Regions from separate parts of the Alteromonas sp. AWJ4_199 genome, predicted to be linked through region 1. Evidence: predicted binding sites of a transcription regulator. Region 1 holds the regulator's gene; each other region holds the start of a gene.
What was found. Region 1 encodes sigma-54, which starts transcription at its own class of promoters, with help from an activator protein. Its sites were predicted from a motif close to GTTGGCACGNNNNTNGNNT; they were not measured.
Positions count from the first base shown of each region.

Region 2: a site for sigma-54 is predicted at 1,608-1,626, ahead of dps (DNA starvation/stationary phase protection protein Dps). Genes of this name have one in related genera too.
Region 3: a site for sigma-54 is predicted at 1,450-1,468, ahead of flhA (flagellar biosynthesis protein FlhA). Genes of this name have one in related genera too.

Region 1 is NZ_JBSWUR010000001.1:1,493,783-1,497,068, reverse strand. Features, by position in the region: gene ptsN (PTS IIA-like nitrogen regulatory protein PtsN) at 1-351, opposite strand, end outside; gene hpf (ribosome hibernation promoting factor) at 365-652, opposite strand; gene ACXAER_RS06515 (RNA polymerase factor sigma-54) at 683-2,164, opposite strand; gene lptB (LPS export ABC transporter ATP-binding protein) at 2,238-2,963, opposite strand; gene lptA (lipopolysaccharide transport periplasmic protein LptA) at 2,966-3,286, opposite strand, start outside.
Region 2 is NZ_JBSWUR010000002.1:115,970-119,255, reverse strand. Features, by position in the region: gene ACXAER_RS15480 (fatty acid cis/trans isomerase) at 1-460, shown strand, start outside; gene nadK (NAD(+) kinase) at 551-1,426, shown strand; gene dps (DNA starvation/stationary phase protection protein Dps) at 1,688-2,197, shown strand; gene recN (DNA repair protein RecN) at 2,605-3,286, shown strand, end outside.
Region 3 is NZ_JBSWUR010000003.1:198,486-201,771, forward strand. Features, by position in the region: gene flhA (flagellar biosynthesis protein FlhA) at 1-1,394, opposite strand, end outside; gene flhB (flagellar biosynthesis protein FlhB) at 1,560-2,684, opposite strand; gene fliR (flagellar biosynthetic protein FliR) at 2,769-3,286, opposite strand, start outside.

The DNA.
Region 1 (3,286 bases):
CAGTGTCTGAAGGTGTCCTTCGGTTTGCTCTTCGGGAACGAGAAGAGCAAAGAATATGTCTACGGGCTTTTCGTCTAGGGCATCAAAGTTGATAGCTGGTGTACTTGTTACAACGATTGCTATTACCTTCTCAAGGCCTGCTAGGCGGCCGTGGGGCAGTGCTATGCCGTTACCTATACCCGTGCTACCCATACGTTCTCGAGCCATCAAGCTATTTAAAACCGTTGCCTGGTCGATGTTATCGTTATGCTTGGCAGCGATATCAGCGATGATCTCAAGAATTCGCTTTTTACTATTACACTGAACCGCACACTCGGTGCGGTCCAGACTTACGATGGCTTGTATATCCATGCTTAATTAACTACTAATGTTTTTTCAGTTTTTCCTTATGCTTGATTACCTGCCGGTCGAGTTTATCAACCATGCTGTCAATCGCCGCATACATGTCGGTATTTTCTGAGGATGCGAATACTTCAGCGCCACTTAAATGAACAGTCGCTTCAGCTTTTTGATTTAATTTTTCAACGTTCAGGATGACATGCACATTAGAAATGTGATCAAAGTGACGTTCAAGTTTGCTGAACTTCGTATCGACATAATTACGCAAAGAGTCGGTGATTTCGACATGATGACCAGTAAGGTTGATTTGCATATTTCGTCTTCCTTATATTATTAAGCCCGGTTAGATAAGGCTTTTGCGTTGGTTCGACGGCGGGATCGATAACGATTCCCGGTATTTTGCTATTGTTCGCCGAGCGACTTTTATGCCTTGCTCGGCCAACAATGAAGCAATCTTGCTATCACTTAGCGGCTTGCTAGGATTTTCCGCAGCCACTAACTTCTTGATCAAAGCACGAATCGCTGTAGATGAACACTCACCACCTGACTCGGTTGCTACGTGGCTTGAGAAGAAATACTTCAATTCAAAGATGCCACGGGGCGTATGCATATACTTCTGTGTTGTCACACGCGAAATAGTCGATTCGTGCATATCTACCATTTCTGCGACATCATTTAGCACCATTGGTTTCATCATTTCCGGGCCGTGCTCAAAAAAGCCCATTTGCTGCTGCACAATGCAATTTGCAACCTTCATCAAGGTATCGTTGCGAGATTCAAGGCTCTTTATGAACCACTTAGCCTCTTGCATGTGTGAGCGGATGAATTGTGAATCGCTGCTGTTCTTGGCACGGCGACTCATTGCTGCGTACGTTTGATTTACGCTTAATTTAGGCAGACTGTCGGGGTTCAGCTCAACCACCCAACGGCCATTTTTCTTGGTTACTGAGACATCAGGAATAACGTATTCAGGCTCTTTAGTAACTAAAGCACTACCTGGGCGAGGATTCAAGGTTTGGAGTAAACGCATTGCTTCGCGCAGCTGATCTTCTTTCAATCGGCTCTTACGCATTAGCGTGCGGTAGTCTTTACTGCTCAGTAAGTCTGAATATTCCTCAATAAGCTGCTTCGCTTCAGCAAGCCACGGTGTGTCTTCTGAAAACTGGCGCAATTGCACCATAAGACACTCTTGAGGTGTACGAGAACCTGAACCAATGGGGTCGAACATTTGAATGCGCTTAAGCACACATTCTATTTCGTCCATTTCGATAGGCTCTTCTAAGTCATCGTCATTAACAGCATCTAAGATATCGTCAAGGGTAACGGTTAGATAACCGGATTCGTCGATTGAGTCGATGATAGCCGTAGCAATAGCGCGGTCAGTGTCTGAAAAGTGAGTGAGGCGCATTTGCCAAAGCAAATGCTCTTGGATGTCTTCGGTAGTTTCACCTTGGAAGATTTGTTCGTCATCATTAGACGGGCCAGGCGCAGGCGCAGAAGAGGCGGAGTAGTACTCGTCCCAGGTGCTGTCGATAGGCAGCTCATCGGGAAGGTCGTTCTTCTCCAGTGCATCTCCTGCCTCTAGCGTGTCGCTTGATGCAGAAGCTGTCGCTTCAGCAGCACTATCGTCACTATCGACATTGTTCTTTTCTACTTGTGGCTCGTCGTTACCTTCTTCCACTTCTAACAGTGGATTAGAGTCGAGTGCCTCTTGAATCTCTTGCTGAAGATCAAGCGTAGAAAGCTGCAGCAGCTTGATGGCCTGCTGCAACTGAGGTGTCATGGTAAGTTGTTGGCTAAATTTTAGCTGTAAAGATGGTTTCATCTACGTCTTATTTAAATGCTCTAAATTGAATATACCAGAGCGAAACTGAAAAATGACAATTCGGTTACATTAACTATAGCCTGAATTGTTCGCCTAGGTATACATCCCTTACTTTTTGATTACTTAAAACCTGTTCCGCGGTTCCTTGCGCAATAAGCTCACCATGACTCACAATGTACGCCTTTTCGCAAACATCCAATGTTTCGCGTACGTTATGGTCCGTGATAAGGATACCAATACCCCTATCGCGAAGATGCTGTATTATCTTCTTTATATCATTAACTGATATTGGATCAACACCAGCAAATGGTTCGTCTAACAAAATAAATTGTGGTTTCGCTGCCAAAGCGCGAGCAATCTCTACGCGACGACGTTCTCCCCCTGACAAACTCATGCCCGTACTATTACGTATATGGTTGATATTAAATTCATCAAGTAGTGCATCAGCTTCTTCTTCTTGCTGTTGTGAATTTAAATCTTTACGGGTTTGCAAAATGGCCATGATATTTTCATATACCGTAAGCTTTCTAAATATTGATGCCTCTTGCGGGAGGTAGCCTATACCGCGGCGTGCGCGCTCATGCATTGGCTGGTGAGTAAGCTCATTATCATCAATTTCGATTTTGCCTTTGTCTAAGTTGACTAAGCCTACAATCATGTAAAAAGTGGTGGTCTTACCAGCGCCGTTAGGGCCGAGAAGACCGACAATTTGACCGGTAGACACTGAAAGGCTTACATCGCGAACAACCTGTCGCGATTTATACGATTTAGCAAGGTTTTTAGCGCTCAAAGTTGCCATTGCTATTCATTGTCCTCGTTGTCTTTCTTAGACGATGTTTTACGAATGGTGTCAGGAGTAAATACTGTGGTTACACGACCTTCACCATCTTCACCGGCACCACCCGTTGCAAGCAATTGTTCAGTAATCATATCGAACGTAATCTTATCACCTTGCACTTTACTGGTATCTTGCTGTAGCTCAGCATTACCCGCCAGAGAAATAGTGCGATTAATTACTTCATAGCGAATTTCATTGGCTTTCGCTGATACCGGTGTACCGTCTTCTAGTGATTGAGAATAGCTAGCAGGGTTGCCACGGGCGATAAATATTTCACGGCCGCT
Region 2 (3,286 bases), on a different contig from region 1:
TGAACAGTTCGAAGCATTAAAGCGCTTAGATTCGCTTCCTGCTCAACAAGCGACGTTGATGCCTGAAACTACCATGATTGTGATTCAAGACGACAAGAACCCAGACAACATTGATGTGTTCACTGCCCTTAGAAATAGCGCGCATTACAATGTAAATAGCCTATTTGAAGAAGAGGAAAACCGGGAGCCTTCTAAAGATTCAATCACGCTAGTTCATGGTTTGTTGGGCAGTTACCCTGACGCATTCTGGTATATCAATGCCTCAGAAATAACGTCTTCGATTGAGAAGCTTAAGTCCATTAAAAGCGAAGCCGATTACAAAGCCCTGCTCGACGATGTTGGCATGCGCCGAACCAACCCTAACTTTTGGGCGTTTAGTGATAAACTAATCCAATGGTCTAGCGAGCTCTATCCTATTGAAGGCGGTCTTCTCGACTATAATCGGTTAGAAGATCGCTAAACCTTGCGCTGTGTGCCGTTTAACGCTTTTCTTTTGCAAAAAACCTGTGCTAATGTCCAACCATTGGAAATGAAAGGACATTAGCATTCCATGCCCTATCAAACCGTTGCTTTAATTGGAAAACCTCAGCACGCTGCAACCCACGACAGCCTGAACATTCTTGCCGAATATTTATTGGCAAAAGGCTGTAAATTATTGGTTGAGGAAAGTATTGCTGAAGAACTTGAAACCGAAAACTTCAAAAGCTGTAACCTTGTCACTATTGGCAAAGAGGCTGACCTCGCCGTTGTGGTAGGCGGTGACGGCAGCATGCTTGGTGCAGCACGTGTGCTCGCTCGCTTTGACATTCACGTTGTCGGTGTAAACCGCGGAAATCTCGGCTTTTTAACTGATATCCACCCCGATGATATTGTTCAACAACTTGACCTTATCTTTAACGGTGAATGCGTAGTAGAAGAGCGCTTCTTACTTGAAGTAGAAGTTTATCGACACGAAAAACTTAAAAGTAACAACTCTGCTGTAAACGAAGTGGTACTTCACCACGGAAAAGTTGCCCATATGATGGAATTTGAAATTTACATCGATGAGCAATTTGTATTCAGTCAGCGCAGCGACGGATTAATAGTAGCCACACCTACAGGTTCAACGGCTTACTCTTTATCAGCGGGCGGCCCTATTATTATGCCCAAGCTAGATGCACTTACGTTGGTACCCATGTTTCCTCACACACTTAGCAGCCGTCCAATCGTTGTTGATGCTGACAGTCAGGTATCGATGAAAGTATCAAAGGTTAATAGTGACTCGCTACAAGTGAGTTGCGATAGCCATATTGTTCTGCCGGTGCTACCTGGCGATGAAATTCGAATAAACAAAAGCGTAGACAAACTCCATCTTGTTCACCCTAAGGGCTACAGCTACTTCAATGTACTTCGTAAAAAGTTAGGTTGGGGTAGTAAGCTTTACTAACCTCCCTGCTCCATTTAGTTGATTCCATGTGCATTTATTACATAAGCCTGTAGCATTTTCTTGATCGCTACAGGCTTGAAAAATAAAGATTTTTTAATCTCCCCCTGATTTCTCCAATGAAAACGCGTACTTATAAAAATCTCAAATTTCGGCATACCCGTTGCAACTGCCTAGGTAAGTTGTTGGCACAGGGTTAGCGAGACTTTAGCCCTATTGATGTTCCACATCATGCCGATTTATTTGCATTCAATAGGAGATATCATGAGTAACACCAATATCAAATTTACAGCCCCAGGAATGGATAACGATGCTGCTGCCAAAACAATCAAGGTATTGGATCAGCGATTGGTTGCACTATTAGATTTACAGTTAACGTTGAAGCACATTCATTGGAATGTAGTAGGACCAAATTTTATTGGCGTGCATGAGATGTTGGATCCGCAGGTAGATGCGGTACGCGAAATGACCGACACAATTGCAGAGCGAATTGCCACGTTAGGTGGCGTACCAAAAGGTACACCGAAAGCCATTGTTGAAGGTCGCAGCTGGAACGATTATGAGTTGGGTAAAGGTTTAGTACTTGACCACCTTAAGGCGCTGGATGCCGTATATGACGGTGTAAATGGTGACCATAGAAAAGCGTTAGAGCTTTTAGGTGAAATTGACCCAGTATCAGAAGATATGATTACTGGCCAACTGGCAGACTTAGAACAGTTTCAGTGGTTTGTGCGCGCACACATTGAGTCTGGCAGCGGTGAATTGCAGCAATAGCCTCTAATCATTGAATTTTATACACTAATCTAACTATCTATAGTTAGAATTTCAAAGGAGAGCTTAGGCTCTCCTTTTTGCTGTTTGGTTTTCAATAAACTCTAAAATAGGTTAACGTATCTGGCTACTAACTTTTTTTTGTAATCGGGCTTTTCGCCACTGAACCCTTACTAAACCTAGTACTGTATAAATTTTTGTAAAGCACGCATTTCCATTGTTTCACATCTTCAGGTTACTCATAACATCACAAAAGTCGCTAAACTTATGATATTGATTTTATGAGTTTTGTTAGCATCCCCCTCCATTTTAACGCAATTTTTTCCCGACTTAACTTTACACAGTCAAAATACTGTATATATTATCAGTTCCTGTATATATCATCATGTTCAACTTTTTCGAGTGTGGTTATGTTAGCGCATCTTTCTATTTCTAATTTTGCTGTTGTAAAACAATTATCGGTTCAACTGGAAAACGGCTTAACTGCTATAACCGGTGAAACCGGTGCAGGTAAATCAATTGCTATTGATGCTTTAAGCTTGTGCTTAGGCGAGCGTGCCGACGCAAATGCGGTGCGAAAAGGTAGTGCAAAAGCGGAAATCATTGCTCACTTTTCTTTAAACGGCAATGTATTAGCTAAAGCCTTCCTCGATGAACATGAGCTCACCTCAGATGAAGATGAGAATAGCTGCTTTATTCGCAGAGTTATTTCAAAGGAAGGCCGTTCAAAAGCTTTTATCAACGGTATTCCCGCCTCACTTCAGCAGTTAAAAGGTTTAGGCCAGTTTTTGTTGGCCATTCACGGTCAAAATACTCACCTACAGCTGCTGAAAGAAGACCATCAAAGAGAATTAGTTGATGGTTACGCTAAGCACAACGACATATTAGTGCAAGTTAGAGAAACCTACTCTCTTTGGCGTGATAAGCAACGCACATTAAAGGCGCTTCAAGAACAAGCCCAGCAGCGCGAAGACAGAATTCAGCTACTAACTTATCAGGTTCAAGAACTTGATGAATTCGCCATTGAAGAGGGTGAATTTGAGGAGTTAGAAATAGAGCACAAACGCCTTAGTAACGGGCAAAGCCTTTTAG
Region 3 (3,286 bases), on a different contig from region 1:
AGCCCGAAAGCAGGGTCTTTAGTAGCGCGTCCTTCTAATTTTCCGAACACTTGCCCTGGGTTAATGGCAAGCTCTTCGTCATGACTTATAACGGAATCGCCAATAGTGACGCCGAGCATAGCGATGGTATAAGTGTTAGGCTCTAAGTCTAAGTTGTCGCGTATATGAACAGGTGGAATAAGGAAGCCCAACTCTTGCGATAGTTTCTTACGTACGCCTTTAATTCGTGTCAACAACTCACCACCTTGAGATTTATCAACAAGCGGAATTAAGCGATAGCCCACTTCTAAACCAATGGTATCCACCTGCTGAACGTCGTCCCATCCCAGCTCTTTAACTTCAGGTGCAACAGTTTCATCTTTTGATATATTCTCTGGCAATTGAGGTTCTTCAGCTTTCTTCTTAGCTTGAACTGTCTGCCAATATGCGAAGCCCGCAATCAAAAATGAAAAACCCAAGAATGCGATATGAGGCATACCCGGAATGATACCCATGACGAAAAGCACGCCTGATGCTATATAGAGCGCTTGATTATTTCCTAGCTGACCACGGATCTCTTTACCCATTTCTTGGGTTTCGTTTTCTCGAGTAACGATAATCGCTGTTGCTACCGAAAGTAGCAATGAAGGTATCTGCGCCACCAAACCATCACCAATGGTCAAAATGGTGTAGATCTCTATGGCATTTCCAAATGAAAGACCGTGCTGAATCATGCCTATGAATAAGCCGCCAACAATATTGATAAGCATGATAAAAAGGCCGGCAACCGCATCGCCTTTTACAAACTTTGATGCACCGTCCATCGACCCGTAAAAGTCAGCCTCTGCGGTTATTTCTTCGCGACGCTGACGCGCCTGGTCTTGGTCGATATAGCCTGCATTAAGGTCGGCATCGATTGCCATCTGCTTACCTGGCATAGCATCCAAGGTAAAGCGAGCACTCACTTCTGAAATACGTCCCGCACCAGCAGTTACTACCTTGAAGTTGATAATAAGAAGGATAGCGAAGACAACAATACCTACAGCATAGTTACCACCGATAACCACAGCACCGAAGGCTTCAATCACTTTACCTGCCGCATCTCCCCCTTCGTGGCCGTACAGTAATACAACCCGCGTAGACGCAACGTTAAGCGCCAAACGCAGAACTGTCGCTATTAGGAGTACAAGTGGGAAAATACCAAAATCCACAGGGCGTTGGGTGAGTACCGCTACCAAAATAATGACGAGAGAGAGCGCAATATTAAAGCTAAACAATACGTCGAGTAAAAACGGCGGCATGGGTAGTATTACCATTCCCATGATTGCCAAAAGGACAATAGGCGCGCCTAAACCACTGGTAAAATTTTGCAGCTGATTTTTATCGAATCGCTGAAGATAACCGGATAACTGCATGGCTGGGTGTCTCTCTATCAGAAAATTGACGCTTTATGTAAATCTTCAATAGAGTTTTCAACTAACGTGCCAGCTTTATACAAAGCGGCATATACATACACCAATAGAGCCCAAAAGTATGCGACAAGTATAAAAAGGCAAAAAAAACCGCAGTAAAATAGTCACTTAGCGACGGTATTCTGGAGGGATAGGCAAATCTCGTTTAAGTGGTTTAGGACGCTTACCCTTTCCTGCCCTATGTGCTTTAAGCTGATAGACGTGTGCTAGCACCTGCGCTACCGCCATAAATAAGGCGTTCGGAATTTCATCGTCGACTTCTGTCGAATAAAAGATGGCACGAGCGAGCATAGGAGAAGGTATTAAAGGTACGTCATTGGCGGTAGCAATTTTTCTGATATGCATAGCCAATTCATCAGCCCCTTTTGCTACCACAACTGGGGCTCTGATTCCCTGTTCGTCGTACTTAATGGCTACAGAAAAGTGGGTGGGGTTAGTCACAACAACGTCTGCCTGTGGGACTTCCTGCATCATGCGTTTAGTTGCCGCCTGATATTGCAAGCGACGAATACGCCCTTTTACCATAGGGTCGCCTTCTGCATTTTTTCGCTCGTCTTTAACCTCTTGCTTGGTCATTTTCATTTCTTTATTGTGCTTATACATTTGATAAGGCACATCGATGAGTGCAATGGGGATCATGCCGCACACCAGGATAAGAAACGCCCACTTGAGCATGTCGAGTGCGTGAAAGATGTTTCCCGGATAAAGCTCCATATCAAGGTGGAGCGCTTCATCTTCAAAGAACAGTAACGCCCCAATAGCCATGCCAATTATGACCACCACTTTTGCTATGGATTTTAGCAACTCAACCAAGCCGTTCGTGCCGAACATTCGCTTGAACCCTTGAATTGGGCTCATCTTAGAGCCTTTGGGCTTCGCGCCTTCCCAAGTAAAGTTGAAACCACCAAGGGCGATAGAGCCATAAATGCCCGCTATCATAGCAACCACCATATAAAGCAATACCGCTGGACCTACCGCAGAAAAAGCTTCACCCCACGCGCCAAACATGTGGGTGATATCATAGGTTTCGTCACGAGAAAGGATGAACATTCGCTGAGTAAGTTTAAAAACAGATTCAGCAATCCAGCCGCCTACAAATAAAAACATAAAGGCACTGACGATAAGCACCAACGTAGTGGATAGTTCACGGGAACGGGCTAGCTGCCCTTTTTTTCGGGCATCTTCGAGTTTTTTCCCCGTGGGGTCTTCTGTTTTTTCGCTTGAATCTGCCATGCTCGATTATGCTCTCTCGCCTAGTTTATCCAACCAATCTGTTCACAGTCTCGCCATACTCTGCAAACGACTAGCATTGCTTGTCTAACGACAAATATTCAATAGTTCACACATAAACTGCTCAGCTCTGAACCATTGGGTTTCGAAGTGTGCAGTAAAGTTATCAAGTGTTATCCAAATAATCAGTAAGCCCATTACCTGAGCGATCGAAAAACCAATACTAAAAATGTTTAGCTGTGGTGCAGCTTTGGTCATTACGCCAAACGCCAAATTCACGATTAAAAGCGACACGATTGGCGCAAGAGACAGGGTCACTGCCGATATAAACATCCAACCGCCCCAATGGGCAATATCGCGGAACTGTTCAGCGGTCCACCATGCTTCGCCTATGGGAAACGCCTCGAAGCTCATTACTATCATTTGGATCATGGACAAGTGCCCATCCAAGGTCCAAAACAACAAGGTGGCTAATATCAGATAAAATTGGCCCACTGCGGGCACGTTAATACCGTTTACTGGGTCAACAATAGACGCGAACCCCAAACCGGTTTGCATGGCTATGATTTGGCCTGCAATCACGAAGGTATTGAGTACCATCATTG